One region of the Burkholderia sp. YIM B11467 genome, then DNA from elsewhere that is predicted to be linked to it. Evidence: predicted binding sites of a transcription regulator. Region 1 holds the regulator's gene; the other holds the start of a gene.
What was found. The regulator LexA, encoded in region 1, represses DNA repair genes until DNA is damaged. The targets are predictions, from matches to a motif close to ACTGTATNNNNATACAGT.
Positions count from the first base shown of each region.

Region 2: recA (recombinase RecA) is a predicted target of LexA. The motif match lies at 2,923-2,940, and genes of this name have one in related genera.

Region 1 is NZ_JBQVSQ010000005.1:305,984-321,272, forward strand. It holds gene rbsK (ribokinase) at 1-730, opposite strand, end outside; gene ACTRWB_RS19540 (LacI family DNA-binding transcriptional regulator) at 727-1,758, opposite strand; gene ACTRWB_RS19545 (ABC transporter permease) at 1,794-2,813, opposite strand; gene ACTRWB_RS19550 (sugar ABC transporter ATP-binding protein) at 2,813-4,423, opposite strand; gene ACTRWB_RS19555 (sugar ABC transporter substrate-binding protein) at 4,569-5,519, opposite strand; gene ACTRWB_RS19560 (DUF805 domain-containing protein) at 5,796-6,182, opposite strand; gene ACTRWB_RS19565 (CysB family HTH-type transcriptional regulator) at 6,695-7,621, opposite strand; gene ACTRWB_RS19570 (sulfate/molybdate ABC transporter ATP-binding protein) at 7,697-8,755, opposite strand; gene cysW (sulfate ABC transporter permease subunit CysW) at 8,769-9,719, opposite strand; gene cysT (sulfate ABC transporter permease subunit CysT) at 9,716-10,609, opposite strand; gene ACTRWB_RS19585 (sulfate ABC transporter substrate-binding protein) at 10,730-11,767, opposite strand; gene lexA (transcriptional repressor LexA) at 12,032-12,679, shown strand; gene ACTRWB_RS19595 (hypothetical protein) at 12,705-13,040, shown strand; gene ACTRWB_RS19600 (DUF2939 domain-containing protein) at 13,070-13,774, shown strand; gene ACTRWB_RS19605 (universal stress protein) at 13,862-14,359, opposite strand; gene nodI (nodulation factor ABC transporter ATP-binding protein NodI) at 14,697-15,289, shown strand, end outside.
Region 2 is NZ_JBQVSQ010000008.1:242,109-257,397, reverse strand. It holds gene ACTRWB_RS26635 (MFS transporter) at 1-305, opposite strand, end outside; gene ACTRWB_RS26630 (sensor histidine kinase) at 532-2,079, opposite strand; gene ACTRWB_RS26625 (response regulator) at 2,097-2,825, opposite strand; gene recA (recombinase RecA) at 3,016-4,086, shown strand; gene recX (recombination regulator RecX) at 4,086-4,943, shown strand; gene ACTRWB_RS26610 (DUF2889 domain-containing protein) at 5,090-5,698, shown strand; gene sucC (ADP-forming succinate--CoA ligase subunit beta) at 5,767-6,933, shown strand; gene sucD (succinate--CoA ligase subunit alpha) at 7,001-7,882, shown strand; gene ACTRWB_RS26595 (TerC family protein) at 8,040-8,744, shown strand; gene ACTRWB_RS26590 (pilin) at 8,842-9,438, shown strand; gene ACTRWB_RS26585 (PglL family O-oligosaccharyltransferase) at 9,595-11,373, shown strand; gene ACTRWB_RS26580 (TonB family protein) at 11,799-12,149, shown strand; gene ACTRWB_RS26575 (hypothetical protein) at 12,271-13,476, opposite strand; gene ACTRWB_RS26570 (WD40/YVTN/BNR-like repeat-containing protein) at 13,736-14,911, opposite strand; gene ACTRWB_RS26565 (hypothetical protein) at 14,991-15,289, opposite strand, start outside.

The DNA of each region.
Region 1 (15,289 bases):
GCGCGGCGCCGTCGGCCGTCAGCGCAAGCACGCCACGCGCGCCGAGCGTGACCAGCACGTTGCGCGCGCCGCCGGCCTGCAGCGCACGGGCGGCAGCTTCCGCCTCGGCCGGATCGCGCACGGGCAGCGCGGTCAGCGCCGCCGCCTCGACCTCGTTGGGGATCAGGTAATCGACGAGCGGCAGCCAGCCCGCCGGCAACGGCGCGACGGCCGGGGCCGGATTGAGCACCACCGTGCGGCCGAGCCGCCGTCCGGCCGACAGCGCCGCGAACACCGTGTCCGGCGGCGTCTCGAGCTGGCAGATCAGCACGTCGGCCGACGCCAGCGTCGCCTCGTGGCGCGCAACCGTTGCGGCCGTGACCTCGCCGTTACCGCCCGCGACGATCACGATCGCGTTCTGGCTCGCATCGTCGACGACGATCAGCGCGACGCCGGTCGACGCCGACGTGCTCGTCGCGAGCCCCGCGCAGTCGATTCCCTCGGCTTCGAGGCCCGCGCGCAATGCCGTGCCGTGCGCATCCGCGCCGACGCAACCGATCATCGCGACCTGCGCGCCGAGCCGCGCCGCGGCGACGGCCTGGTTGCCGCCCTTGCCGCCCGCCGCCTGCGCGAACGCGTGACCGGCAAGCGTTTCGCCCGGCAGCGGCAGCCGCGGCGCACGCACGACGAGATCCATGTTGAGGCTGCCGACCACCGTCACGCGGCCGGCGCCCGCCACGGGCGCCGTCATGCGCGGCCGCCCGGTGCAGGCGGCTCGCGGTAGATCGCGGTCGATTCGCGCAGCACGAGGCGCGGCGACACGACCCGGCGGCGGCTCGGCGCGGCCGTCGACCCGCCGCCGATCCGCTCGATCAGCGTCTGCGCGGCCATTTCGCCGAGCGCGCGCACCGACTGGCCGACCGTCGACAGCGCCGGATACGTGTAGCGGGAAAATTCGATGTCGTCGAAACCGATGATCGAGCAGTCGTCGGGCACGCGCATCCCGCGCTCGGCCGCCGCGCGCAGCGCGCCGACGCCCATCAGGTCGTTGCCCGCGAAGATCGCGCTCGGCCGCACCGATTCGAACAGCCGCGACGCCGCGTGATAACCGCCGAGGCACGAGAAGTCGCTTTCCGCGATCGCGCCCGGCATGATGTCGATCCCGCGCTCGGCCATCGCGCGGATGAAGCCGTGCACGCGCATCGCACTGACCGCCGTGTCGGTCGGCCCCGTGATGCAGCCGATCTTCGCGTGCCCGAGTTCGAGCAGATGGCGCGTCGCCAGGTAGGCGCCGCGCTCGTGGTCGATCTGCACGAGGTCGGCCGCGAGCCCCTCGATGTTGCGGTCGACGACGACGAGCGGCGCATGCGCGTCCGCGAGCGTCTCCGCAAGCACCGCATCCTCGCCCGCCGACGCAACGATCAGCCCGTCGATGCGTTTTTCCTGCAGCACGCGCAGGTAGTTGCGCTGCTTCTTGGGATCGTCGTCCGAATTGCAGAAGAACACGCAATAGCCGTTGGCCGCGCACTGGTCTTCAATGCCGCGCGCAAGCTCCGCGAAATACGGATTCGTGCTGTTCGGCACGACGAGGCCGATGGTCGCCGTCGAGCGTGCCTTCAGCGAGCGCGCCACGGCCGAAGGCACGTAGTTCAGCTCGCGGATCGCGCCCTCGACCTTCGCACGCACATCCGCGGACACCGGCCGCGAATTGTTCACCACGTGCGAGACGGTCGTAAACGACACGCCCGCCATGGCCGCCACATCCTTGATCGTCGCCATTTCCCGTTTCTCTCTGGTCTGTTCTGTCTGTCGTACTACCGGGCGCGCGCGCGCCGGCTGCGATACGTGTCGAGCACGACCGCCACCACGATCACCGCGCCGGTGATGATCCGCTTGGTCGGCTCGTTCGCACCGATCTGCGCCAGCCCCGCGGCCAGCACGGAGATGATCAACACGCCGAAAAACGTGCTGATCACCGAGCCGCGCCCGCCCATCAGGCTCGTGCCGCCGATCACGACGGCCGCGATCACCTGCAGCTCGAGACCCACGCCCGCATTCGGGTCGGCGGCCTCGAGCCGCGAAATCTGGAACAACGACGCGAGCCCCGCGAGCGCGCCCATCAATGCGAATACGAGAATTTTATACGGACGCGGGTTAACCCCTGCAAGTCGGACCGCTTCTTCGTTGGTGCCGATCCCGACCAGATAGCGTCCGAACACGGTGCGCGTGAGCCCGAACTGGGCCGCGATCATCACCGCGACCGCGATCAGGAACGCCGGCGAGATGCCCAGCGCGATCGGATTCGACAGGAAATCGAACGCGTCGCCGATATAGGCCGTGCGCGAATTCGTCAGCTGGTACGCGAGGCCGCGCGCGGCCTCCAGCACACCCAGCGACACGATGAACGACGGGATCCGCCAGCCGACCGTGACGGCGCCCGTCAGCGCGCCCGTGACGGTCGCGGCCGCGATCCCGATCAGCGCGGCCGGCAGCGGCCCCCACTGCCATTTCAGCGCGGCGACGCTGACCATCGACGCGGCGAGCGCGAGCACCGAGCCGACCGACAGGTCGATCCCGGCGATGATCAGCACGAAGGTCATCCCGACCGACATCACGACGAGATCGGGAATCTGGTTCGCGATCGTGCTGAACGTATCGTAGGTCAGGAAATGCGAACTCAGCATCGAAAACAGCGCGATCATCGCGGCGAGCGCGCCGGCGAGCCCGAGATAGTTCGACAGGCCGAGCCGCGTGCCGGACAGCGTGCGCGCGCGGCGCCCCGTCGCGGTCTGCTGTGCGCCTGCGTCGGTCGGGGATACGGGAGGCTGGGTCATTACTGTCGTCCTGTCGTCGAAGTGCCCGGAGCGGCGCCTTGCGCCTGCCCGGCGTCCGGATGCTGCGCGCCGCCCGGCGGCGTCTCGCGGCCGAAGCCGGCGAACGCCGCGGCCAGCAGCGCATCCTGGGTCCAGTTGCCGCGCTCGAACACGGCGGTCATGCGGCCGGCCGACATCACGCCGATCCGGTCGCAGATCAGCATCAGCTCGCGCAGGTCGCTCGACACGACGACGAGTGCACGGCCTTCGCGCGCGAGCGCGCCCATCAAAGTGTAGATCTCGAACTTCGCGCCGACGTCGATCCCGCGCGTCGGCTCGTCGAACAGCAGCACGCCCATGTCGCGCGCCAGCCAGCGGCCGATCACGACCTTCTGCTGGTTGCCGCCCGACAGTTCGCCGACCGCCTGCGTCGCGCCGTGCGTGCGGATCCGCAGCGCGTCGATCTGCTGCTCGGCGAGCGCCGTTTCGCGCACGGTATCGACGATGCCGCCGCGCGCGAACCGGTCGAGCTGGCCGAGCGACACGTTCGCGGTCACCGACTGCGACAGCAGCAGCCCTTCACCCTTGCGATCCTCGGTGATCAGCGCGATGCCGTGCTTCACTGCATCGACGGGCGAACCGATCCGCGCCGGCTTCAGCGGCTGGCCGACCGCGATCGTCCCCGCATCCGGCGTGTCGGCGCCGTAGATCAACCGCAGCAGCTCGGTGCGCCCTGCGCCGATCAGCCCCGAGATGCCGAAGATCTCGCCTGAGCGGATCTCGAGCGACACGTCGCGCACGGCCGTCCCGCGCGAGAGACCCGACACGACGAGTCGCGGCGCGCCGATATGGCGTTCGCCGAGATCGATGTGCTCGCCGATCTCGCGCCCGACCATCAGCGTGACGAGCCCGTCGGACGTCGTCGCCGCCATGTCGCCCGCATGCACGAGCCGGCCGTCGCGCAGCACCGCGACTCGCTCGGCGACGCGCGCGAGTTCCTCGAGCCGGTGCGAGATGTAGACGATGGCGACACCGCGCGCCTTCAGCCGGTCGATCTGCTCGAACAGCAGCTCGACTTCGCGCGCCGTCAGCATCGCGGTCGGCTCGTCGAGAATCAGCACGCGGCAGTCGCCGATCAGGTTGCGCGCGATCTCGACCATCTGCTGGTGGCCGATGCCGAGCGCGCCGACCGGCGTATCGGGATCGACCGCGTCGAGCCCGACCTGCGCCATCGCGGCACGCGCGTCGTCGCGCAACCGCGTGCGGTCGATGATCCCGAAGCGCCGTGGCAGGCGATTCAGGAACAGGTTTTCGGCGACCGTCAGCGTCGGCAGCAGGTTCAGCTCCTGCATCACCATGCGCACGCCGAGCGCCTCCGCCTGCGTGCGGCTCGCCGGCGCATACGCGTGGCCGCCGAGTAGCATCGTGCCGGTGGTCGGTTCGACGAGCCCGCCGATGATCTTCGACAGCGTGCTCTTGCCGGCGCCGTTCTCGCCCGTCAGCGCAAGCGCATGGCCCGCCTCGAGCGTCAGCGTGACGTCGGCGAGCACGGGTTCGGCATAGGTCTTGCCGATGCCGGAGACGGACAGCACGGGATGGGCTGAACGGGAGGGTTGGAAGGTCGGTTCCATCGCGATCCTGGTTGCGGCCGCTTGTACGCGGCGCGCGGGTGTGACGCTCACAAGTGCATGTGCATGCAGTGGCCGTGATCGCGCTCACCCCTGATAACGGCCGCCGCGCCGGATTCTTGAGGGCGGCGGCCGCATCGGGGCCGCGTCACTTCGTCACGAGATCCACCGGCGTCTCGACCACGCCCGACATGTCGGCCTGCTTGCGATGCTCGGCAATCGCCTTAAGCGCCGTGTCGATGCCGAACACGGCCTGCTTCGCCGCGTATTGATCGGCGGTCGCGACCACGCGGCCGTCCTTCAGCATCGGCTTGATCGCGTTGATGTTGTCGTAGCCGACCACAAGCACCTTGCCTTGCTTGCCGGCCGCGCGCACAGCCGACACGGCGCCGATCGCCATGTTGTCGTTGCCGCACAGCAGCGCCTTCAGGTTCGGGTATTCGTTGAGCATCGCGGATGCGACCGCATTGCCCTTGTCGATCTCCCATTCGCCCGACTGCACCGACACGACCTTCATCCCGCCCGCCTTCATCGCATCCTGGAAACCGGCCGTGCGCTGCTGCGCATTGGTCGTCGTCGACACGCCTTCGACGATGCCGACCTGGTCGCCCGCCTTCAGCCGCTTCGCGAGGTAGTCGCCGATCTTGCGCGCGCCCTTGCGGTTGTCCGGGCCGACGAACGGCACGTTCAGGTTCTTCGACTTCAGCACGTCGGGATCGAGCCGGTTGTCGATGTTCACGACGATGATGCCCGCATCGACCGCCTTCTTCACGACCGGCACGAGCGCCTTCGAATCGGCCGGCGCGAGCACGATCGCGTCGACCTTCGACACGATCATCTGCTCGACGATGCGGATCTGGTTCGCGGTGTCGGTCTCGTCCTTGATGCCGTTGGTGATCAGGTCGAACTGGCTGGCATTGTGTTTCTGGTATTCCTTCGCGCCGGTTTCCATCGTCAGGAAGAACTCGTTGGCGAGCGACTTCATCACGAGCGCGACCTTCGGCTTGGCCGCCGATTGCGCGTGGACGGCCGGTGCGGCAGCGACCGCGACGGCGGCGAGCGCGGCGGTCAGGAAGCGACGGCGAAACAGGACATTCATACACATCTCCTGGCGACTGGCCCAATGGGCCGGACTGTTGTTTTAATGTGAGCAAACGTTTGCGCCACACTACCCGAGCAATGGCCATCGATGCTGCTGTCGGTACCACGAAATGGAAGCGAGGCAGACGGCCGACTGCCTGGCGCGTGCTGTCGTTGACGCGCCGCCGCCAGCGGGACCGCCGGCGGAGTGAGGGCTATGCTGTACCGATTCGCTTCGACGCGCAACCTGTCTGATCAATAATTAAGGGTTTATTCGGAGCGCGTGCATCGCGCATCACACCGGGTCCTGCGGTGCGAGTTCGTCTTCATCGGACGACGGCGGCTCGCCGAAGCGGTTCGCATGCGGCGTGCCGGCGATGAAGCCGTTCATCACGAACAGCGCGATCGCGCCGACGATCGGCACGAAAATCAGCAGCATCCACCATCCCGACTTGTCGATGTCGTGCAGCCGCTTCACACCGACGGCAAGCGACGACCACACCGCGACGACCGCGATCGCGACCAGCACAAGCATCGCCAGTAGCGGCAAATCGTCATCCGGCGAACCGCGGGAACCCGCATCGAAAACCGCGCCGATCAACGCGGAAACCAGCGCGTAGATCCACCACGGCATGCGGCCGATCCGGCCTTCGAAGGAAAAGAGAAACCATTTGAGATTCATTGTTTAGTGCTTCTCCGTACGTGTTGCGTGTTGCGCGCTGCGTGATGTGCGTTCGAGTGGGTTGGAACCGGCAATCCACATGCGTTGTTTGCTGAACGATGAGGGCTTGTCGGTTTCGCTTCTCGCACTTCGACGCAGCGTTGCGCGTTGCGTTGTGCCGCGGGGGCCGGCCGGTCAGTCAGGATGACAGCCGTGGAGCGGCCCGAACGCCCGTCACCCGGCATTCAGGCGCATTGAATCATATCTTCCGAAGAGTAGCCCGTTCGACAGGGCCGAAACGAAGCGTTCGAATGTGCCGTCTTGTTTTTCTGCTGGCAGACGAACGCGTGTCGAGCGCCGCTCGCGACGCATCGGACTGGAAACCGCGACTGCGGTCGATGATTCGTTGAGTCGGTCAACCATGACAGCGACGGCGCATCCCCTGCTCCTGCCGCCGCCCTGTGCATGGCAGCCTGCGCGCACGTCGCGCCGTCCGCGGGCAACTTTCCCGGACGGCGCGCGGCGCGCCGCCGTCAGACGGCTTCGCGCAACATCCCCGCGATTTCCGCTTCGTTCAGGTGCGGCGCGAACATCTCGATCAGCCGGTACGCATACGCGCGCAGGAATGCGCCCTTGCGCAGCCCGACCCGCGTCGTGCTCGCCTCGAACAGATGCTGCGTATCGAGTTCGACAAGCCCGGTATCGCGCTGCGGATCGTAGGCCATCGCCGCGACGACGCCGATCCCCATCCCGAGTTCGACGTAGGTCTTGATCACGTCCGCGTCGATCGCGGTCAGCACGACGTCGGGCACGGCACCCGCCTGCGTGAACGCCTGGTCGATATGCGAGCGGCCCGTGAAGTCCTGGTCGTACGTGATGATCGGGTATTCGGCGATTTCCTCGAGCGTCAGGTTCTCACGGCCGACGAGCGGATGGCCCTTCGGCACAACGACCGTGTGATGCCACGAATAGCACGGGAACGTGACGATGTCCGGATAGCGGTCGAGTGCCTCGGTCGAGATGCCGAGATCGGCCTCGCCGTTCAGGATCATCTGCGCGATCTGCTGCGGGCTGCCCTGACGCAGCGCGAGATGCACCTTCGGGAACACGTCGGTGAACTGCCGGATCACCTTCGGCAGCGCGTAGCGCGCCTGCGTGTGCGTCGTCGCGACGACGAGGTGGCCGCTGTCCTGGTCGGCGAACTGGCGTGCGACGCGGCGCAGGTTCTCGGCGTCGAGCAGCATCCGCTCGATCAGCTGGTGCACGGCCTTGCCGGGCTCCGTGAGCCCCGTCAGCCGCTTGCCGCGCCGGATGAAGATGTCGACGCCCAGTTCATCCTCGAGATCCTTGATCTGCTTCGACACGCCCGACTGCGACGTGTACAGCACGTTCGCGACTTCCGTCAGGTTCATGTTCTGGCGCACCGCTTCGCGCACGAACCGCAATTGCTGAAAATTCATGGGTATGCCTCTTAGGCTGTCGTTGTTTGATTGTCGAATCGGAGCGGTTTCCGCCCTCTGCCCAGCATTCTCTCGTCAACGCGCGGGAAACACACGCACCGCGCGCGGCACGGCCGTCGCACCGTCGCCGACCTGCAGCGAAAGCGCACGCCACGCGTCGCGATCGAGTTCCGCCTCGAGCGCGCCGCCCGCGCGCGCCTCGAGCTCCACGCGCACCGAACCGCCGAGCGGGATCACACGGCGCACGTCCACCGCGATGCCGTCGCGGTGCCCTTCGCCCGTCGGCCAAAGCTGCAGGTCGTGCGGTCGCACGTACGCGTTCGCGGGGCCCGCGAAATCGGCATCGACCTCGATCGGCGCGGCCGCGCCCTCGGCGACGAAGCCGCGCCCGGCGACCGTGCCCGGCAGCCGGTTGGCAGCGCCGAGGAACTCGTACACGAACGCGCTCTGCGGATGATCGTAGACGTCCTGCGGGCTACCGACCTGCTCGACGTGGCCGCGGTTCAGCACGACGATGCGGTCCGCGACTTCCAGCGCCTCCTCCTGGTCGTGCGTGACGAAGATCGTCGAGATGTGCAGGTCGTCGTGCAGACGACGCAGCCAGCCGCGCAGTTCCTTGCGGACCTTCGCGTCGAGCGCGCCGAACGGTTCGTCGAGCAGCAGCACCTTCGGCTCGACCGCGAGCGCGCGGGCGAGCGCGATGCGCTGGCGCTGGCCGCCCGACAGTTCGGACGGATAGCGCTGCGCGAGCCAGTCGAGCTGCACGAGCTTCAGCAGGTCGTGCACCTTGTCGCGAATCGCGGCTTCCGACGGCCGCTCGCGGCGCGGCTTCACGCGCAGCCCGAACGCGACGTTCTCGAATACCGTCATGTGGCGGAACAGCGCGTAATGCTGGAACACGAAACCGACCTGACGGTCGCGCGCGCCGACCGACGCGACGTCGAGCCCCTGCAGCACGACCTGGCCGGCGTCCGCGTGCTCGAGGCCCGCGATCACGCGCAGCAGCGTGGTCTTGCCGCAGCCGGACGGCCCGAGCAGCGCGACCAGTTCGCCGGGCGGGAAGTCGAGCGAGACGTTGTCGAGCGCCGTGAAATCGCCGAAGCGCTTCTGAAGATTACGGACGGTGATGCCCATTCTGGTTGCCTCTTTACGATTTCGACGAAACGGCGGCGACGGGGCCGGCATGTGCGGGAACGGCGTCGCGCGCGCCGGCAAGTTCGGCGGCGAGATGACGCTCGGCGAGCAGCTTCAGCGCGAGCGTGACGAGCGCGAGCAGCGCCAGCACCGACGCCACCGCGAACGCCGCCGCGAAGTTGTATTCGTTGTACAGGATCTCGACGTGCAGCGGCATCGTGTCGGTCACGCCGCGGATATGGCCCGACACGACCGACACCGCACCGAACTCGCCCATCGCGCGCGCATTGCACAGGATCACGCCGTACAGCAGGCCCCACCGCACGTTCGGCAGCGTCACGCGACGGAAGATCTGCCAGCCCGACGCGCCAAGCACGCGCGCGGCCTCTTCCTCGTCGGTGCCTTGCGCCTGCATCAGCGGAATCAGCTCGCGCGCGACGAACGGAAACGTGACGAAGATCGTCGCGAGCACGATGCCCGGCACCGCGAAGATGATCTGCACGTCGTGGTCCTGCAGCCACGGCCCGATCCAGCCCTGCGCGCCGAACAGCAGCACGTAGACGAGGCCCGAGATCACCGGCGACACGGAGAACGGCAGGTCGATCAGCGTCGTCAGCAACGCCTTGCCGCGGAATTCGAACTTCGCGATCGCCCACGATGCGCACACGCCGAACACGAGGTTCAGCGGCACGGCGATCGCGGCGACGGTCAGCGTCAGCTTGATCGCCGCCCAGGCATCGGGATCGGCCAGCGATTCGAGGTAGAAGCCGACGCCCTTTCTCAGCGCCTCGACGAACACCGCGGCGAGCGGCACGACGAGGAAGAACGCGAGGAACGCCAGCGCGATGCCCGTGAGCAGCCAGCGCACGACGCGCGACTCGCTGACGGGGTCGAGCCGCTTCGCGGCGCGCCCGCGCGCGGCCGACGACGGGGTTTTCAGCACGACGGTGGCCTCCTGATTCATTGCTGGCCTCCTGCTGCGGTTGCGACGACGGTCGCGGGCGCGGGGCCGCTCGCGCCCTTGCTCGTGCGACGCTGCAAATACCATTGCAACGTGTTGATCAGCAGCAGCATCAGGAACGACACGACCAGCATCACGACCGCGAGCGCGGTCGCGCCCGCGTAGTCGTACTGTTCGAGCTTCGTGATGATGAGCAGCGACGTGATCTCGGATTTCATCGGCACGTTGCCGGCGATGAAGATCACCGAGCCGTATTCGCCGAGCGCGCGCGCGAACGCCAGCGCGAAACCGGTGAGCAGCGCCGGCAGCACGGCCGGCAGCACGACGCGGCGGAACGTCAGCCAGCGCGACGCGCCGAGGCACGCGGCGGCCTCTTCCTGCTCGCGCTCGAAATCCTCGAGCACCGGCTGCACGGTGCGCACGACGAACGGCAGCCCGATGAAGGTCAGCGCGACCAGCACGCCGGCCGGCGTGAACGCGATCTTGATGCCGAGCGGCGCGAGATACTGGCCGACCCAGCCGTTGGTCGCATAGACGGCCGCGAGCGAGATGCCGGCGACCGAGGTCGGCAGCGCGAACGGCAGGTCGACGATCGCATCGACGATCCGCTTGAACGGGAACGTGTAGCGCACGAGCACCCACGCGACGAGGAAGCCGAACACGGCGTTGATCAGCGCGCCGCCGAGCGCGGCCGAGAACGTCAGCCGGTACGACGCGAGCACGCGCGGCGACGTGACGGCGGTGACGAACTGGTCCCACGACAGCGTCGCGGTCTTCAGGAACGTGGCGGCGAGCGGAATCAGCACCACGAGGCTCAAATAGGCCACCGTGATGCCTAGCGTCACGCCGAAACCGGGCAGCGCGCTCGGCTTGCGAAAGGTGTACGTCGTCATCGGATGCTCTTGCTGGGTCGTTGCTGCTCATGGGTCCGACGCAAACGCCGGCGCATGAATCGCGCCGGCGGCCCGTCGGGGATGCGGCGCACTGCGTGGCGCACCGCTGTCGTTATGGCGTTACTGCGGCTTGTAGATCGAATCGAACACGCCGCCGTCCGCGAAATGCGTCTTCTGCGCATTCGTCCAGCCGCCGAACGTGTCGTCGACCGTGTACAGCTTCAGCTTCGGGAACTGCTTCGTCAGTTCGGCCGGCACGTTCTTCGAACGCGGCCGGTAGTAGTTGCGCGCCGCGATCTCCTGGCCCTGCGGGCTGTACAGGAAATTCAGGTACGCGTCGGCCAGCTTGCGCGTGCCCTTCTTGTCGACCACCTTGTCGACCACCGCGACGGGCGGCTCGGCCAGGATGCTCACCGACGGCACGACGATCTCGAACTTGTCGGTGCCGAATTCCTTGACCGACAGGAATGCCTCGTTTTCCCATGCGATCAGCACGTCGCCGATCCCGCGCTGCACGAAGCTCGTCGTCGCGCCTCGCGCGCCCGAATCGAGCACGCCCGCATTCTTGTAGAGCTTCGTGACGAATTCCTTCGCCGTCTGCTCGTTGCCGCCCGGCTTGTGCAGCGCGTACGCCCACGCGGCCAGGTAGTTCCAGCGCGCGCCGCCCGACGTCTTCGGGTTCGGCGTGACGATCGAGATGCCCGGCTTGGTCAGGTCGTCCCAGTCCTTGATCCCCTTCGGATTGCCCTTGCGCACGAGGAACACGATCGTCGACGTGTACGGCGAAGCGTTGTCGGGCAGGCGCTTCTGCCAGTCCTTGTTGACGAGCCCCTTGTTCGCGAGCGCGTCGATGTCGTAAGCGAGCGCCAGCGTGACGACGTCGGCCTGCAGGCCGTCGAGCACCGATCGAGCCTGCGCGCCCGAGCCGCCGTGCGACTGCTTGAAGTTGACGGTCTCGCCCGTCTTCGCCTTCCACTCCTTGCCGAACGCCTGGTTGAAGTCCTGATACAGCTCGCGCGTCGGGTCGTACGACACGTTCAGGAAGGTCGTATCGGCCTGGGCATGCGTCGCGACGCCCAGCGCCGCCGCCGCGCCCAGCGCGAGTGTTGCGATCAGGCGGCCCACCCCGCCCACCAGCCCCGTATTGCGCTTCGCCATCCTTGGTTCTCCAGTGTTGTCGGTATTGCGATGTCGGGCCAGTCTAGCGAACGGGTTACATGATTAAAAATAATCGTTCTTCATTTTTTAATACTCAAAAGTGCTAACGCAGACGGGATGGACGGTTGCGGCGGATAAACCGGCGTCCGGACGTCGCGGAATCGCGTCGGAACCGGCGCGATCGCGTCGAACCTCACGTAACACTTGAATTTCGCGAAGTACTGTATAAAAATACAGCTCACTGTCTATCCATACAGTTGAGCCATGACCAAACTCACCGCCCGTCAGCAGCAAGTGTTCGACTTGATCCGTCGCGCGATCGAACGCTCCGGATTCCCGCCCACCCGCGCCGAGATCGCGGCCGAACTGGGCTTCAGCTCGCCGAATGCGGCCGAGGAGCACCTGCGCGCACTGGCGCGCAAGGGCGTGATCGAGTTGGCCGCCGGCGCGTCGCGCGGCATCCGCCTGCTCGGCCTCGAAGATTCCCCGCACCAGTTCACGCTGCCGCATGCCGGCCTGATGCAGCTGTCGCTGCCGCTCGTCGGCCGCGTCGCGGCCGGTAGCCCGATCCTCGCGCAGGAGCACATCTCGCAGCATTACGCGTGCGATCCCGCGCTGTTCTCCAGCAAGCCCGACTACCTGCTGAAGGTGCGCGGCCTGTCGATGCGCGACGCCGGCATTCTCGACGGCGACCTGCTCGCCGTGCAGAAGCGCACCGAAGCGAAGGACGGCCAGATCATCGTCGCGCGTCTCGGCGACGACGTCACGGTCAAGCGCCTGATGCGCCGGCCGGGCGGTCTCGAGCTGATCGCGGAGAACCCCGATTACGAAAACATCTTCGTCAAGGCCGGCAGCGCGGAATTCGCGCTGGAAGGCATCGCCGTCGGGCTGATCCGATCCGGCGAACTCTGACATTCCGTCTCGTTAGGAGAACATCATGGAACGCCTTGCCCGCCTGCTGCCTTTCCGTCAATTCGGTCGCCTGCGTCATCTGCGCGGCCGCACGCCTTGCGCACCGCTGTCCGCGGCGGCGCCTGTGGAAGAAGAAGTCGCAGTCGAACGGCAGGCGTCGCTGCTGCCGTCAGCGCTGCCCGCCTTCGCGCGGGTATCGCTGAACGCCGGTCTGAATCACGCGGAACCCGCGCGCCGCGCGCCGGTGCGCGTCTATCACGGCCGTTCGCGCCTGATCATGGTCGGCACGATCGATGCCGTGTGCCGGATGATCGATCGCTGCATCGCCGAGGAACGATCGGCCACGCCAGGCGGTCTCTGATTGCGGAACATCCCCGCACCGGAGGCAACGTGACTGGATCTTCGGGCCGCGCATGGCGGCTCAAGCCCCTGCTGATCGCCGTGCTGGCCGTCGCCGTCATTGCGGCGATCGGCTATGCATACGCGTCGCCGTACGTCGCGCTCGGCCGCCTGAAATCGGCGATCGACGCGCGCGATGCGCAGGCCATCAGTGAATATGTCGATTTTCCGTCGCTGCGCATCAGTCTGAAGCAGCAGGTCACGGAAGAGTTGATGCGCCGGATCGACGCGGTGAAGAAGGACAATCCGTTCGCGGTGATCGGTGCGCTGATCGGGTCTGCGCTGATCGGCCCGCTGGTCGATGCATACGCAACCCCGGAGGGCGTGGCCGCGCTGATGAGCGGCTTGCCGCCGCGCGGCAATCCAGGCGAGCGTCCGCCCGAATGGTCGAATCTGCCGCAAGGCAATGCACCGGCCGCACCGCCGGCCAATCCGGCTCCGGCGAGCGCAGCCGTTCCGGGCAGCAACGCGGCCACTGCGGCTGCGTCATCGCCGGCACCGGCCCCTGCCGCACCGGCCAGCCCGGGCGATGCAACCCATCCGCCGCACCAGCAGCAAACCAGTGCCGGCTACCGGAATGTCGACGAATTCGTCGTGACCTATCAGCGAAGCGCCGACGGCACCCGCTATGCGGCGATATTCCACCGCTTCGGCCTGTTCTCGTGGAAGCTGTCCGCGATCGACCTGCATGCGTAGCCGGCCGCGGTCGACGCCCGCGCCGCTGATACGGCGCGGCGCCTGGCCGGCGCAAATCGCCGGTCAGGCCGTCGTCAAGTCATCAGATCATTTGCCGCTCGCCGTAGCCGCTTCACGCTCGCGCGCGATTTCGGCCTTCTGCTCTTGCGCGGACGAGCACGCAACCAGAATGCTGCAGTTCACACGGTCGAGCAGTTGCGTATTGCCCGACCCCATCCACCATCTCGACAGCCCGCTACGGCACCGGTGGCCGACGACGACGAGGTCAACCTTCAGTTCCGTCGCGAGATTCGCGATTTCGTCGATCGGATAGCCGAACGCGAAATGGCCTTCGGCCTGTACGCCGCGCTCGCGCAGCCAGTTCACGCCTTCCTGCAGGATTTCGCGCGCGGTTTCCTCGAATCGGCCACACGCGACGTCGGTCAGCAAACCCGCGCTTTGTGCAATGCTCGAACGCATGTCGACGACCGACAGCAAATGCGTCTCGGCCTTCAGGTCCATTGCGAGATTGGCACCGCAACGCAGTGCCTTGCGCCCTTCGAGCGAGCCGTCGTAACACAGCAAAATCTTGTTGTAGCTAGCCATGAAACCTCCCTATCGCGACAACGAGCCTACGCATTCATCATGGTGCGCCGCAATTCAGGACGCAAGGGATGGAAAACGCTGATTCGCCCCGCTCGGCGCGTGCGCGATGATGCAGTGCACGATCGGTGCGCGCATGCATCGCACCGTGCAGGCATGCCCTGAAGAGACGCAGTCGATGCACTAGAATGGCCCGTTCGTACTCCGGCGGGCCATCAGGCGTCGGCCTCGTGCGCTTCGGTCATGCCCATGTGACACGCATTCGCCCGATCCGTTCGCAAACCGGCCACGCAGCCGACAGCGGAACGCCGGTGCGCCCGCTCACAATGACAACATGCCCATGTCCGTCGCACCGATCGATTTACGGAACGTAGAGAAGCGCTATGGCGACAAGCTCGTCGTCAACGGTCTGTCCTTCAACGTGCAGGCCGGCGAATGCTACGGCCTGCTCGGGCCGAACGGCGCCGGCAAGACCACGACGCTGAAGATGCTGCTCGGCCTCGCGCATCCCGATGCCGGCACCATTTCGCTGTGCGGCGAACCGGTTCCATCCCGTGCACGGCATGCGCGCCAGCGCGTCGGTGTCGTCCCGCAGTTCGACAATCTCGACCCCGACTTCACCGTGCGCGAGAACCTGCTCGTGTTCAGCCGCTATTTCGGAATGTCCGCGCAGGATGCCCGTGCGCTCGTGCGGCCGCTGCTCGAATTCGCGAAACTCGAGAACAAGGCCGATGCGAAAGTCGGCGAGCTGTCGGGCGGCATGAAGCGCCGCCTCACGCTCGCCCGCGCGCTCGTCAACGATCCCGACGTGCTGGTGCTCGACGAGCCGACGACCGGCCTCGATCCGCAGGCGCGGCACCTGATGTGGGAGCGGCTGCGCTCGCTGCTCGCGCGCGGCAAGACGATCCTGATCACCACGCATTTCATGGAAGA
Region 2 (15,289 bases), on a different contig from region 1:
ATACCCATGATCACGATCGTCACGAGGAACGTGTGCTTGCGTCCGACCATGTCGCCGAGCCGGCCGAACACGATCGCGCCGAACGGGCGCACGGCGAAGCCGGCCGCGAAGCCGAGCAGCGTGAAGATGAACGCGGCGGTCGGATTGACGCCGGAGAAGAAGCTCTTGCTGATGTAGGCCGCGAGTGAGCCGGCCAGGTAAAAGTCGTACCACTCGAACACGGTGCCGAGCGACGACGCGAAGATCACCTTCTTCTCTTCGCCCGTCATCGGCGAGTGCGAAATTTGCCCGCCTAACGTTGCCATGAATCGTCTCCAAGTCCCTTGATATAGATGTGCGGCCGCCTTGGGTGGGCGGGCCTGTCGACGATTATTGGCACGGAAACTTACGGCGCACTGACTTGCACACACAAAACGACTGCGCGTTAACCCGTGGCGAATCGGCCGCCATACGTGCCGATTGTGGCGTGAACGTCCGGTAAATCGTCGGTTTCGATGCGATTTCGGCGCGCCGCGGCGGGGCGTATCAGGGTTAATCCGGGGCGGTTTCGGCCAGCGGCAGGCTGATGCGCACGAGCGTGCCGGCGAGGCGCGGTTCGTGCTGGTAGACGTGATCGTCGAGCGTCAGCGTGCCGCCGTGCTGCGTGGCGATCTCGCGCACGATCGCGAGCCCGAGGCCGCTGCCGTCGCCTTCGCGGCCGAGGATCCGGTAGAAGCGCTCGACGACGCGCTCGCGTTCGGCGGCGGGGATGCCGGGGCCGGTGTCCTCGACTTCGAGATGCACGAACCGCGTCGTCGGGTCGGCGTGCACGCGCACCGTGATGCGGCCGCCTTCCGGCGTGTAGCGGATCGCGTTGTCGACCAGGTTGCCGAGCATCTCGCGCAGCATCACCGGATTGCCGTCGACGTCGAGCGGCGTGTCGTCCGGCGGGCCTTCGTAGCCGAGATCCATCCGTTTCGCGAGCGCGGCCTGCACCCAGTCGCGCACCGTGCGCCGCGCGAGCGCGGCGATCTCGACCGGCTCGAACGTGAGCCCGCTCGCGCGGTTCTCGGCGCGCGCGAGCGCAAGCAGTTGCGTGACGAGCCGCGCGGCCTGCTCGGAGCTCGTCGCGATCTGCTCGAGCGAGCGCTGCACGTCGGGCGGAACGGGGTGGCGCAGCGCGAACTCGGCCTGCGTGCGCAGGCCCGCGAGCGGCGTCTTCATCTGGTGTGCGGCGTCGGCGATGAAGCGCTTTTGCAGCGCCATGTTTTGTTCGAGCCGCGCGAGCAGGTCGTTGAAGGACGTGACGAGCGGCTCGATCTCGGGCGGCGCGCGCTGTGCCTCGACGGGCGACAGGTCGTCGGGCCGCCGCGCGCGGATGTGCGCCTGCAGCGCGTTGAGCGGCGCGAGCCCGCGCGACAGCCCGAACCAGACGAGCAGGATCGCGAGCGGCAGGATCACGAATTGCGGCAGGATCACGCCCTTGATGATGTCGTTCGCGAGCGCGTTGCGCTTGTCGAGCGTTTCGCCGACCTGCACGAGTACGGGCTGCGTGCCGCTCGATTGCGGCAGCTCGACCGTCGTATACGCGACGCGTACGTCGTTGCCGCGCAGCAGGTCGTCGCGAAACACGACGACGCCCGGCGGCGGGCGATCCTCGTCGCGCGGCAGCGGCATGTCGGCTTCGCCCGCGACCAGCTCGCCGCGCGTGCCGAGCACCTGGAAGTAAACACTGTCGACGTTGTCCGCGCGCAGGAAGTCGCGCGTCTGCTCCGGCAGCGTCAGCTCGGCGACGCCGTTCACCGGGTGGATCTGCCGCGCGAGCACGTAGGCGTTGGTCTCGAGCGTACGGTCGAACGGGCTGTTCGCGATCGTCTTCGCGACGAGGTAGGTGACGGCGATGCTCATCGGCCACAGCAGCAGCAGCGGCGCGAGCATCCAGTCGAGGATTTCACCGAACAGCGAGCGCGGGCGCGGGGCCTCGGGCGTATCGGTTTCGTCGGGCGGCGCGAACGGGTTCTCGTAACGTGCGTCGCGCGCGTCGTCGGCGGCTGATGACGGCGCGCCGGTCGGGTGGCGGGAATGGGCCGGCGTGGCCATCGCGGCGACGCCCGGCTTCAGCGCAGCGGCGTGCCGGCCGCCGCGGGCTGGGGCGCTGTCGTGCCGGCCGGCGCGGCGGGCGCGGCCTTCTCGAGGCAATAGCCGAGGCCGCGCACGGTCGAGATCCGTACGCCGCTCGGTTCGATCTTCTTGCGCAGCCGGTGCACGTAGACTTCGATCGCGTTGTTGCTGACTTCCTCGCCCCATTCGCACAGATGGTCGACGAGCTGTTCCTTCGACACGAGCCGGCCGATCCGCTGCAGCAGCACCTCGAGCAGGCCGAGTTCGCGCGCGGAGAGATCGAGCACGTGATCGTTCGCATACGCGATGCGGCCGACCTGGTCGAACGCGAGCGAGCCGTGCCGGACGACGGTCGGGCCGCCGCCCGCGCCGCGCCGGGTCAGCGCACGCACGCGCGCTTCGAGCTCGTTGAGCGCGAACGGCTTGGCCATATAGTCGTCGGCGCCGAGGTCGAGCCCCTTCACGCGCTCGTCGACGCTGTCGGCGGCGGTCAGGATCAGCACGGGGAGGTTGGAATTGCGGGCGCGCAGGCGCTTGAGCACGTCGAGCCCGGACATTTTCGGCAGCCCGAGATCGAGGATCAGCAGGTCGAATGTCTGCATCGACAGCGCCGTATCGGCGTCGACGCCGCTCTTCACGTGGTCGACGGCATAGCCCGATTGGCGGAGTGACCGGGTGAGGCCGTCCGCGAGTATGCTGTCGTCTTCGGCGATGAGAATTCGCATGTTGCTGACCGATGGCCGGCAAGGTGTTCGCGCCGGCGCGGTTGTCTCCGAAGTTATTTGTGTACAACGCAGCCTGCATTGCGGGCTTGCATAAAACACTGTTTTTTTATACAGTGTCTGCATTCGTGGGCGGCGCTTGAAAGCGGGCGCGCCTTTAACAGACGCTGCTCATCATAGCAAAGGACGATTCATGGAAGAAAGCAAGAAAGGCTCCGGGATGACCGCCGAGAAGAGCAAGGCGCTGGCGGCCGCACTCGCGCAGATCGAGAAGCAGTTCGGCAAAGGGTCGATCATGCGCATGGGCGACGGCGAGGCGGCCGAAGACATCCAGGTCGTCTCCACGGGTTCGCTGGGGCTCGACATCGCGCTTGGCGTCGGCGGCCTGCCGCGCGGCCGCGTGGTCGAGATCTACGGCCCGGAATCGTCCGGTAAAACCACGCTCACGCTGCAGGTCATCGCCGAACTGCAGAAGATCGGCGGCACGGCCGCGTTCATCGACGCCGAACACGCGCTCGACGTTCAATATGCGTCGAAGCTGGGCGTGAACGTGCCGGAACTGCTGATCTCGCAGCCGGACACCGGCGAGCAGGCACTGGAAATCACCGATGCGCTGGTGCGCTCGGGCTCGGTCGACATGATCGTCATCGACTCGGTCGCGGCGCTCGTGCCGAAGGCCGAAATCGAAGGCGAGATGGGCGATTCGCTGCCGGGCCTGCAGGCTCGCCTGATGTCGCAGGCGCTGCGCAAGCTGACCGGCACGATCAAGCGCACGAACTGCCTGGTGATCTTCATCAACCAGATTCGCATGAAGATCGGCGTGATGTTCGGCAACCCGGAAACCACGACGGGCGGCAACGCGCTGAAGTTCTACGCGTCGGTGCGTCTCGATATCCGCCGGATCGGCTCGATCAAGAAGAACGACGAGGTGATCGGCAACGAAACCCGCGTGAAGGTGGTCAAGAACAAGGTGTCGCCGCCGTTCCGCGAAGCGATCTTCGACATCCTGTATGGCGAGGGCATTTCGCGTCAGGGCGAGATCATCGATCTCGGCGTGCAGGCGAAGATCGTCGACAAGGCGGGCGCCTGGTACAGCTACAACGGCGAGAAGATCGGCCAGGGCAAGGACAACGCGCGTGAATTCCTGCGCGAGAATCCGGAAATCGCACGCGAGATCGAGAACCGCATCCGCGAATCGCTCGGCGTCGTCGCAATGCCTGATGGCGCAAGCAACGAAGCCGAGGCGGTGGACGAAGAAGAGTGATGGTCGCGCGCCGAGGTCAGGCTGGCGAGCCGGAGGAGAGCGACATGCCCGAAACGGCGGGTCGCTCCGGCCGGCGAGCCGGATCCTCGGGCGCCGATCGGCGGGTCGCAGGCAGCCATGCCGCGAACCGCACCGCGACGAGGGCATCCGACGATGCCCTCGTTTCGTTTGAGATTGCCGCGCCGGACGATCCGTTCGACGACGATGAATCGTTCGACGCACATGACCGGCCCCGCCGTCGCGTGTCCGGTGTCAGCTTTCCGGGTGAGCGCGCATCCGACGCGTCCGCACCCGCCACGGAAGATGTCTATACGCGCAGCAGCCAGCATCCGCGCCGCACGCGCCGTGGGTCCGGCGCTGCTTCCGGCGACGATCCGGGCGCGGGGGAGCGCAAGTCGTCGAAGCCGCCGCGTTCGTTGAAAGGCCGCGCGCTCGGCTATCTGTCGAGGCGTGAATACAGCCGCACGGAGCTCGCGCGCAAGCTCGCGCCGTACGTCGGCGAAGACGAATCCGTCGAGCCGGTGCTCGATGCGCTGGAAAAGGACGGCTGGCTGTCCGACGCACGCTTTGCCGAGAGTCTCGTGAATCGCCGCGCGTCGCGCGTCGGCGTCGCGCGCATCGTCAGCGAACTGAAGCGCCATGCGGTCGGCGACGTCCTCGTCGAGGAGGTGAACGCGCAGCTGCGCGAGACCGAATGGGCCCGTGCGCAGGCGGTCTGGCGCAAGAAATTCGGTGCACTGCCGCAAACGCCGGCCGAGCGTGCGAAGCAGGCACGCTTTCTCGCCGCGCGCGGCTTCTCGAGCGCTACCATCGTGAAGTTGCTGAAGGTCGGCGACGATTTCCCGATCGACGACTGACCCGGCCGGTCGCGTGCGCGGCGCGCGATTTTGCTGCAATGCAACCGCTTCCGGACAGGCGGGAATACCCGCCGTCGCGTCAAACTGTCTCAAATACCCAATATGCTAAAATCCATGGGTTTTCCTCTTCGGCCTCAACCTCCAGCATGCCGCTATCCGAGCCCGTGCCCCGTCAGTTGCGACATCAACGCGCAATCCGAGCGGAAGCTTACGAGCGCGGCGACGGCTTGTGGGACATTGAAGCCTGCCTGACCGACCACAAGCCGCGCGATGTCGCGCTTGCGTCGGGCATCCGGCCCCAGGGCCTGCCGATCCACGAACTCTGGCTGCGCGTGACTATCGATCGTGAACTCAATGTCGTCGACGCCGAAGCGTCTTCGGAATGGGTGCCGTATCCCGGTCAGTGTCAATCCGCCCCTCCCGCCTATCGGGCCCTCATCGGGCTCAATCTTTTCCGCCACTTCCGCCGCGATGCGAACCGACTGCTGTCGGGTGTCGCGGGCTGTTCCCATCTCACCGAACTGTGCGCCGTGCTGCCGACGGCAGCGATCCAGGCGTTCGCCGGTGACGTATGGAACGTGCGCGAAGAGGGTGGTGAAGGGCCGGATCACGACGGCGCGCACGACGAACCGCCGTTCCAGCTCGGCCGCTGCCGGGCGCTGCGGTTCGACGGCGAGGTCGTGCGGCAGTTCTACCCGCGCTGGTATGGCGCGGAACGGCCGGGCGTGCCCGTAGACGGCAGCACGAAGGAATGAACGGAAATCATTCGAAGAAGCGTCTTAAACGACTTTTCATCCAACTCTCAGACTGAAGGGAATCACGCATGAAGATTCACGAGTACCAGGGTAAGGAAATCCTGCGGAAATTCGGAGTCGCGGTACCGCGCGGCAAGCCGGCGTTCTCGGTTGACGAGGCCGTCAAGGTGGCGGAAGAGCTGGGCGGCCCGGTTTGGGTCGTGAAGGCTCAGATTCACGCGGGTGGCCGTGGCAAGGGCGGCGGCGTGAAGGTGGCGAAGTCGATCGAGCAGGTTCGCGAATACGCGAACCAGATCCTCGGCATGCAGCTCGTCACGCACCAGACCGGTCCGGAAGGCCAGAAGGTCAACCGTCTGATGGTCGAAGAAGGCGCCGACATCAAGCAGGAACTGTATGTCAGCCTCGTCGTTGATCGCGTGACGCAAAAGATCGTTCTGATGGGTTCGAGCGAAGGCGGCATGGACATCGAGGAAGTTGCCGAAAAGCACCCGGAACTGATCCACAAGGTCATCGTCGAGCCGTCGACCGGCCTGCTGGACGCCCAGGCTGACGACCTCGCCGCGAAGATCGGCGTGCCGGCTGCCTCGATTCCGCAAGCACGTGCGATCCTGCAAGGCCTGTACAAGGCATTCTGGGAAACCGACGCGTCGCTGGCCGAAATCAACCCGCTGAACGTCTCCGGCGACGGCAAGGTCATCGCACTCGACGCGAAGTTCAACTTCGACTCGAACGCGCTGTTCCGTCATCCGGAAATCGTCGCGTACCGCGATCTGGATGAAGAAGATCCGGCTGAAATCGAAGCGTCGAAGTTCGACCTCGCGTACATCTCGCTCGACGGCAACATCGGCTGTCTCGTGAACGGCGCAGGCCTGGCGATGGCGACGATGGACACCATCAAGCTGTTCGGCGGCGAGCCGGCGAACTTCCTGGACGTCGGCGGTGGCGCGACGACCGAGAAGGTCACGGAAGCGTTCAAGCTGATGCTGAAGAACCCGGACCTGAAGGCGATCCTCGTGAACATCTTCGGCGGCATCATGCGCTGCGACGTGATCGCGGAAGGCGTGATCGCCGGTTCGAAGGCCGTGAACCTGAAGGTGCCGCTCGTCGTGCGCATGAAGGGCACGAACGAGGACCTCGGCAAGAAGATGCTGGCCGACTCGGGCCTGCCGATCATCTCGGCGGACAGCATGGAAGAAGCCGCGCAGAAGGTCGTCGCGGCTGCCGAAGGCAAGTAAGCGCGCTATTGAACACGCATGGCGGCGCGGCTTGCACGCGACGCCAATCGAACAGAGGTCAAAATACATGTCGATTCTGATCAACAAGGACACGAAGGTCATCACGCAGGGCATTACCGGCAAAACCGGTCAGTTCCATACGCGCGCCTGCCGTGAATACGCAAACGGCCGCGAAGCATTCGTCGCGGGCGTGAACCCGAAGAAGGCCGGCGAAGATTTCGAAGGCATTCCGATCTACGCAAGCGTCAAGGAAGCGAAGGCAGAAACCGGCGCGACCGTGTCGGTCATCTACGTTCCGCCGGCAGGCGCAGCTGCTGCGATCTGGGAAGCGGTCGAAGCCGATCTGGATCTCGCGATCTGCATCACGGAAGGCATTCCCGTCCGCGACATGATCGAAGTGAAGGACCGCATGCGTCGCGAAGGCCGCAAGACGCTGCTGCTCGGGCCGAACTGCCCGGGCACGATCACGCCGGACGAACTGAAGATCGGCATCATGCCGGGTCACATCCACCGCAAGGGCCGCATCGGCGTCGTGTCGCGTTCGGGCACGCTGACGTATGAAGCCGTTGCGCAGCTGACGGCACTCGGCCTCGGCCAGTCGTCGGCAGTCGGTATCGGCGGCGACCCGATCAACGGTCTGAAGCACATCGACGTGATGAAGATGTTCAACGACGATCCGGATACGGATGCGGTCGTGATGATCGGCGAAATCGGCGGTCCGGACGAAGCCAACGCCGCTCAGTGGATCAAGGACAACATGAAGAAGCCGGTCGTCGGCTTCATCGCGGGTGTCACGGCGCCCCCGGGCAAGCGCATGGGCCACGCCGGCGCGCTGATCTCGGGCGGTGCGGATACGGCCGAAGCGAAGCTGGAAATCATGGAAGCGTGCGGCATCACCGTCACGCGCAACCCGTCGGAAATGGGCCGTCTGCTGAAGAAGGCGCTGTAATATTTCCACGTGGGTTCGTCCTCCAGAAAACGCCGGCTTTGCCGGCGTTTTTTGTTATGCTCGCGCAATGAATTCGTAAGCACCGGGCATGCGTCGCGCATGTGCCGGCGATGAACCAGGCCGCCCGCCGGGCGGCCAAGCCCTGCACATCTTCCCCATGCTCGAATTCCTCGCGTCGCTGCACTGGGGCGCCGTTCTCCAGATCGTCATCATCGATATCCTGCTCGGCGGCGACAACGCGGTCGTGATCGCGCTCGCCTGCCGCAACCTGCCGGCGAGCCAGCGGCTGCGCGGCGTTGTCTGGGGCACCGCGGGTGCGATCCTGCTGCGCGTCGCGCTGATCACGTTCGCGGTCGCGCTGCTCGACGTGCCGTTCCTGAAGATCGGCGGCGGGCTGCTGCTGCTGTGGATCGGCGTCAAGCTGATGGCGCCGGCCGCCGACGCGCACGACCACATCAAGCCGGCCGACCGGCTGTGGGACGCCGTAAAGACGATCGTGATCGCCGATGCGGTGATGAGCCTCGACAACGTGATCGCCATCGCAGGTGCGGCCGAGCAGGCTGATCCGTCGCATCGGATGGCGCTCGTGATCTTCGGGCTCGTCGTCAGCGTGCCGATCATCGTGTGGGGCAGCACGCTGGTGCTGAAACTGCTCGACCGCTTCCCCATCGTCGTGACGCTCGGCGCCGCGCTGCTCGGCTGGATCGCGGGCGGGCTGATCGTGAACGACCCGGTCGGCGACCGCTGGCCCGTGCTCGATACGGCACCCGCGATCTACGGTGCGAGCATGGCGGGCGCCCTGTTCGTCGTGGCGGCCGGCTACGCGCTCAGGCGCCGCCGCGGCGCACCGCACGCGCACTGACACTGGCCGTCCGGCTGACTGCCGGGTTCGCGGCCCGCTGGCTACGATCGAGACGCCTGCCTTTACCGGCAGGCGTTATTCGTTTCCGGAGCCTGCCATGTTCGAAGCCTTTTCCGTTTCCCTGTTCCGTCGCGTGGCCGCCGATCTGCGGCGCGCGAACCGGCCGTCGCCACGCTGGCGGCCGGCCGGCTTCACGCTGATCGAGTTGATGATCGTGCTGGCGATCGTCGGCGTGATCGCGGCCTATGCGATTCCCGCGTACCAGGATTACCTTGCGCGCTCGCGCGTCGGCGAGGGGCTCGCGCTCGCGTCGTCCGCGCGGCTCGCGGTCGCCGACAACGCGGCGAGCGGCGCGAGCCTCGACGGCGGCTACAGTCCGCCGGCCGCGACCCGCAACGTCGAATCCGTTGCGATCGACGGCGAAACCGGCCAGATCACGGTCGCGTTCACCACCCGCGTCGCCGCGGCCGGCACGAATACGCTGGTGCTCGTGCCGTCCGCGCCCGACAAGGCCGACACGCCTACCGCGCGCGTGCCGCTCAAAAAGGGCGCGCTTCAAGCCGGCACGATCGCGTGGGAGTGCTTCGCCGCGGGCAAGGATGCGTCGTCGCTGCCGGCGCCGGGGGCCGGGCCGTTGCCGGGCGACGCCGCGACGCTGCCTGCGAAATACGCACCGGCCGAATGCCGCGCGTAGCGCCGGCGGGGGCGCAGGGCGGCGGCGCGCGCGGCATGCCGACCGCCGCTTCGGCCGGCCGGGGCGGTCGCACCGCAGCGGGTCGCGGCGCGACCGCCCCGCACAGAGGGGGGAAAGTTTTGTATAGTGCGCCGGTTGCTGACATCCGGTTCGCTCATGCCTTCTACTTTTTCCCGTTCGTTGTCGCTCGTTGCGCTGGCTGTCGCCTTGATCGTGCCGTATGCGATCACGAATCACACGTATCCGATCCCGACCTTCTATTCCGAGTTTTCCGCGCTGGTGCTGTATCTGCTGGTGGGGCTGTCGGTCGTGCTGCTCGTGCGCACGGGCCGCCCGGCCGAGCCGTTTGCCGCGCCGGCCGCGTTCGTCGTGCCGCTCGGGTTCGCCGTGGTGCTCATCGCGCAGGTCGCGCTGATCCCGCTCAAGGTGCCGTCGATGAACTGGCTGGCGCTCGGCTATCTCGCCGCCGCGCTGGTCGCGATGCAGGCCGGCTACGCGCTCGCGCGCGACGGGTTGGCCGAAGCCGTTTCGCGGATGATGGCCGGTGCGCTGCTCGTCGGCGGCGTGTTCGCGGTCGGCACCCAGATCGTGCAGATGTTCCACCTCGAGTCGGCTGTGTCGCCGTTCGTCGTGATGTACAACGTCGCGGTCGATCGACGTCCGTACGGCAACATGGCGCAGGCGAACCATCTGGCCACCTACATCGCGTTCGCGCTCGCGGGCGCGCTGTATCTCGTGCAGACGCGCCGGCTCGCGGTGTGGGCGTGGCTCGCGCTGTCGCTCGTGCTGTCGGTCGGTCTCGCGCTGACGGTGTCGCGCGGGCCGTGGCTGCAGGTCGCGGTGATGGTCGTCGCGGGCTTTTGGATGGCGTGGCTCGAATCGCGCCGCGCGCCGGGCAATACGCGCGCGTGGCTGATTCCGGTCGTGCTCGCGGTCGCGTTCATCGCGGTGAACGTCGCGGTGCGCTGGGCCAACCTGCACTATCACCTGAATCTCGCGGAATCGGCGGCCGACCGGATGCGCGACGCGGGGCAGATCGCGCCGCGCCTCGCGCTGTGGAAGTACGGGCTCGCGATGTTCCGCGAGCATCCGCTGCTCGGCGTCGGCTGGGGCGAGTTCCCGTCGCACCAGTTTGCGCTCGTGCGCACGCTCGGCGGCGTCGAGATCGCGAACAACTCGCACGACATCTTCATCGACCTGCTCGCGAAGTCCGGCCTGATCGGCCTCGGCGTGCTCGTCGTCACGCTCGTGACGTGGTTCGTGCGGGCGCTGCGCGCGCCGCAGTCGAGCATGCGCGTGTTCGGCTTCGCGCTGATCGGCATCCTGCTGATGCATGCGCTCGTCGAGTATCCGCAGCAGTACATGTTCTTCCTGCTGCCGGCGATGTTCGTGATCGGTCTGCTCGACGTGAAGCCGCTGCGTTTCCTGCCGGGCCGCGCGGCATTCGGGCTGTTCGCGGTGCTGTCGTTCGGCGGCGTGCTGGCGGCGGTGCCGGTGCTGCGCGACTACCAGCGTGCGGAAGTGCTGTATTACGGCAGCGATCCGGCCGCGCAGTACCGCGACGCGCCGTCGCTGCTGTTCGGCGCGTGGGGCGATTACGGGGCGGCCACGCTGCTGGCGATTTCGCCGGAAGACTTGCCGGCCAAGCTCGCCGCGCATGAACGCGCGATCGCGCTGCTGCCCGGCGAGACGGTGCTGCGTCGTTATGCGGCGCTGCAGGCGCTGGACGGCCGCGAAGCCGACGCGCTCGATACCGTCGCGCGCCTGCATGTGTTTGCGAAGGAGCTGAAGGACTGGCCGCAACAACTTGCGTCGCTGTACAAGCTGTGCGACCAGCAGCCGGCGCTGAAGGGGTTCAAGGCGGCCGTCGTCGCGAAGTACGGGGAAGTGCCGGCCGATGCGGCCGACGATTCGGACGACGACGATTCGGATTGACGCGCGCAGCGCCGGGACGGGGAATACCGGCGTTTGCCGCGTCGCGATGCGGCCGGCGCGAACCCGGCCAATCCGGCCCGGTATCGATTACCTCGCGGATTGCGTGGATTCCGGCCGCATGCGCGGCGATTCGCGTCAATCATTGTCAAATCGCCGCCGCTGACCGGGGCGCGCGTGCACAATGCGCGAAAGTGCTCGCGTGCCGGCCCGCGTGGAGCACGGGGCCGGCGTGAAGCCGGACAACATCCCGGTTTTCCGGGAAACCCGCCAAGCAGGATCGCGGCCGAGATCGCTCGGCCGTGCGGCCGTAACGGGGCGCCGGTCCGATGGCCGCGGCGCAGTGCGACGCGCGCGATGCGGCCGGGTGAAATCTTCCGGTGCGCGGCGCGTGCGTCCAGAACAGTGCTGAAGAACGATATTCGACCATGGCTATTCGCTCGACCTACCTGATCCTGCCCGCCGTCGCGATGCTGTTTTCCGGCTGCGCGATGCTGACGTCGTCGCAGGAAAGCAAGCTGACCTGCCACATTCCGCGTGCCGTCTATCCGGACACCGCGAAACCGCTCACGCGCCCGGCGACCGTGCTCGTGCGCGCGCTGATGACGACCTCCGGCGAAGCGCAGAACGTCACCGTCACGACCAGCAGCCGCAATGCGGCGGCCGATCGCGCGGCCGTCGACGCGATGACGCACGCAACCTGCGTGCAGACGGGCGCAACCGCGAACCCGTTCCTGCTGACTCAACCGTTCGTGTTCGAGCCGCAACGCGGCCAGTGACGCGCGCACGGCGTGCGCTGCGTGCGGCTTGCCGTCCGGTTGCGCTTCCGGCCGGCCGCGCCATTTCGCGCGGCCGTCGAAAGTCGATACGCGCGGCCATCGCGGCGCGCGCGCTCGATGCTCAGTGCTGCGGCATCAGGTTCGCGCCGCGGCAGGCCGGTTCGGCCGCATTGTGCAGCCCGAGCATCGTGAACCCGTTGCGCTCCTGGCGAATCAGCGCATAGCGCCGCGCGACGGTTTCCCCGCTCTTGCCGGTCAGATCGAGTTCGACCTGAAAGCGGTCCTTGTTGTCCGAGCATCCGCGCACGGGGCCGTACGCGAACCCGGTGTCGGGCGCCTTGCTTTCCGCGTTGAACGCTTGCCGCGCTTTCAGCGCGGCCGCGGCGTCGGCGGGATCGCTCCATTCGCGCGCCGGCGCATCGTCCACCTTCAACCACTCGTCGACGAAATCGCGACCGTTGAGTGCCACGGGCTGCACGCGTTGCACGGTATCGCCGTCGACGCGGTAGCGGAAAATGCCGGGCCGCGTCATCACGTCGCTGTCGAGCGAGCCGACCGTCGTGCGCAGCTCGAAGCCGTCGGGGCGCACCTTGAAGCGGAGCGCGTTGTCGTCGAGTACGTAGCCGTGCTCGGTATGGAACAGCGTGCGTTGCGCGGCCGAGCCGTTTGCCGGTGCGACCACGTCCGCACCGAACCGGCTCCAGCGCGACGAGCACCACGGCGTGCCATGGACGACCGCGACCTGGCCGCCGGGCAGCGCCGAGAACCAGAAGCCGCCGCCGTAGGCGCCGCCGATGTCCTTGTAGTCGTCGGCCTGCCAGCGCAGCACGCGCCGCCAGCCGCCGTTTTCCCATGCGTACGCGGTGAGCAGGTTGTCGTCGCCGCATGCGATATCGAAGCCGGCGCGCACTAAGAGGAGCGGGCGGGACGTGCCGCCGCGTTCGACGTCGACGTCCGGATTGCGGCCGAATGCCGATTCGCCGTTTTTCGGCTGGACGGATTGGGCCGGCACGCCGAGTGTGGCCGCGAGTGTACGTTTCAGCGCAGCCGGTTCGACGTGTTCGTCGCTGCACGCGAGCCGCGCGTCGATCGCGCCGACGAGCGCCTGCTTGTATGCGCGAAGCGCGTCGCGCAGCGGCGGCGAGATATCGACGTTGCCGCCGCCGTCACCTTGCGGATTGCGGACCTGCTGGACGCGCTGTTGCGCGTCGATTGCCGCGCGCGCGGCGGTGTCGGCGGCGGGGCAGGTGCCGGCGGCGAACGCGGCGGCCGGTGCGGCGCAGACGATGGAGAGCGCCAGTGTCGCGCGGGTCAGCATTTTTTTCATCTAAGCCTTTCTTCGCTCTTTTATTCGTTCACGACGGAAAGCGTCTGGCCGGATACCTGACCGGAATCGAGGTCCGACGCGGAATTGCGTGAAGCTTGAGCAGTTCGGCGCGGACGCGATGAACGGAGCCTTCGATCCAGGACGCGCTGTCAGCCGTTGCGTGCGTTGCCATCGTGCGCACGATATCTCGCTGCGGCCCGGGATCGTCACGATCGCGCTGCCGCAGCGAGGGCCGGTCGCCGAGACTTCCGGCGCGTGGTCAGAAGGTCCGCTTCTTCAGCGTGAATGCGTGCAGCCAGTACAACGTGTTGGTCTGCGCGTCGAAGTAGCCGCCTTGAGCGGTCTTGTCGGTCGTTTGATCCCACGACTTGCCGGCGTTGGTGCTGCTGAACGTCAGGTCGATCGGTGCGCCGCCACCGCGGCCGTCACTGCCCGTGTTCGGGTCGGTGGCATAGACGAGCAGGAGGCCGTCGCGACCGACGCTCAGGCTGTCGAGCCTGAGTTTCTCGTCGAAGGTGCGTAGTTGCTGCACCGAATCGGGATGATCGCTCGTCCACGTGGAAATGGCGCCCGTGCGGCGGCCATTGTCGCGAACCTCGCCGTTCTGCGGCTTGTCGAGGCGCGACAGCGCGTACAGCGAATAGCGTGATGTCGGCCCCGGCGTGGTGTCGAGGGCGGTGACGACCTGGCCCGGCAACACGGTATCCGTCACGAAGGCGTGCTGCTCCCAGTCGAGCCGGTCGATCACGCTGTGCGCCGGTGCGTCGGCAGTCTGAGCGACGGAGTACGCGATGCGCAGCACGCCGTCAGGGCCAAGACTGATTGCATTGAAATTCTTGCGCGCCTTGCCGGGGACATGCGCATCGGCTGGTACGTCGATCGCCTGCCACGTGTTTCCGCTGTCGGATGTCCGCCATACGCGCGGCCCCCAGCCGATCGCGTAGCCGCGCTGCGGATCGATGAAGAGCAGCCGGCCGATGTTCTGGCCTTCGGGCCATTGAAGCTGCGCCCATGTCTGGCCGCCATTGGTCGACTTCCACAGCTTCGTGGTTTGCGGCGCGTCGCCGCCTTGCGCCTCGGGGGCTTTGTAGTTCATCCACGACGTACTGATGAACTGAACGGACCAGTCCGGCGAGTACCACCAGGCGGCGTTTTGGCCGACCTGCTGGAAATGGCGTTTCATCCCGCCGTCGACGGTTCCCCGGAAGAAGCTGATCGTCATGCGGTTCAGCAATTCGCCGGTGTCGTTCATCCACGCTTCGGTCGGCTCGGCCCGCTGCGGTTCGTTCGATTCGGCGGTGGGCTTGAACGTCACCTCGGGATTGGCGAGCTTGACGCTCATGACGTCATTGCCCTTGATACGGAAGTTGCCGCCGCCGTACGGCGTGTCGTCCCGCATGAAGCTTGTCGAAATCGTCTCCCAGCCCGTCGTCATATTCACGTACCCGTATGTTGCAATGGCCAGGGCAACGAGGCCCCCGGCGATCCATTTCCAGCGCTTGTGTTTTTGCATGTTACTTTTTCAGCAAACGATCCAGCGCGCGGCTGACTTCTTCGGATGTGTCGGAGCCCCACTCGCGCGCCTTGTCGACCGCGTCGTTGCCCCATTCGCGTGCCTTGTCGACCGCATCGGAGCTCCAATCGCGTGCCTTCTGTTTGGCGACGGGGATCCCGGCGTCCCATGCCTGCTTGAGCGTGCGCCCATCACCCCATTCCTGCATGTTGGGCCGCTTGCCAATCTTCACCAGATCCTCGACCGGCAGGCCGGCCAGCCCGCCGTCCAGATAAGCCAATGGGTGCGTGACGAAGGCGA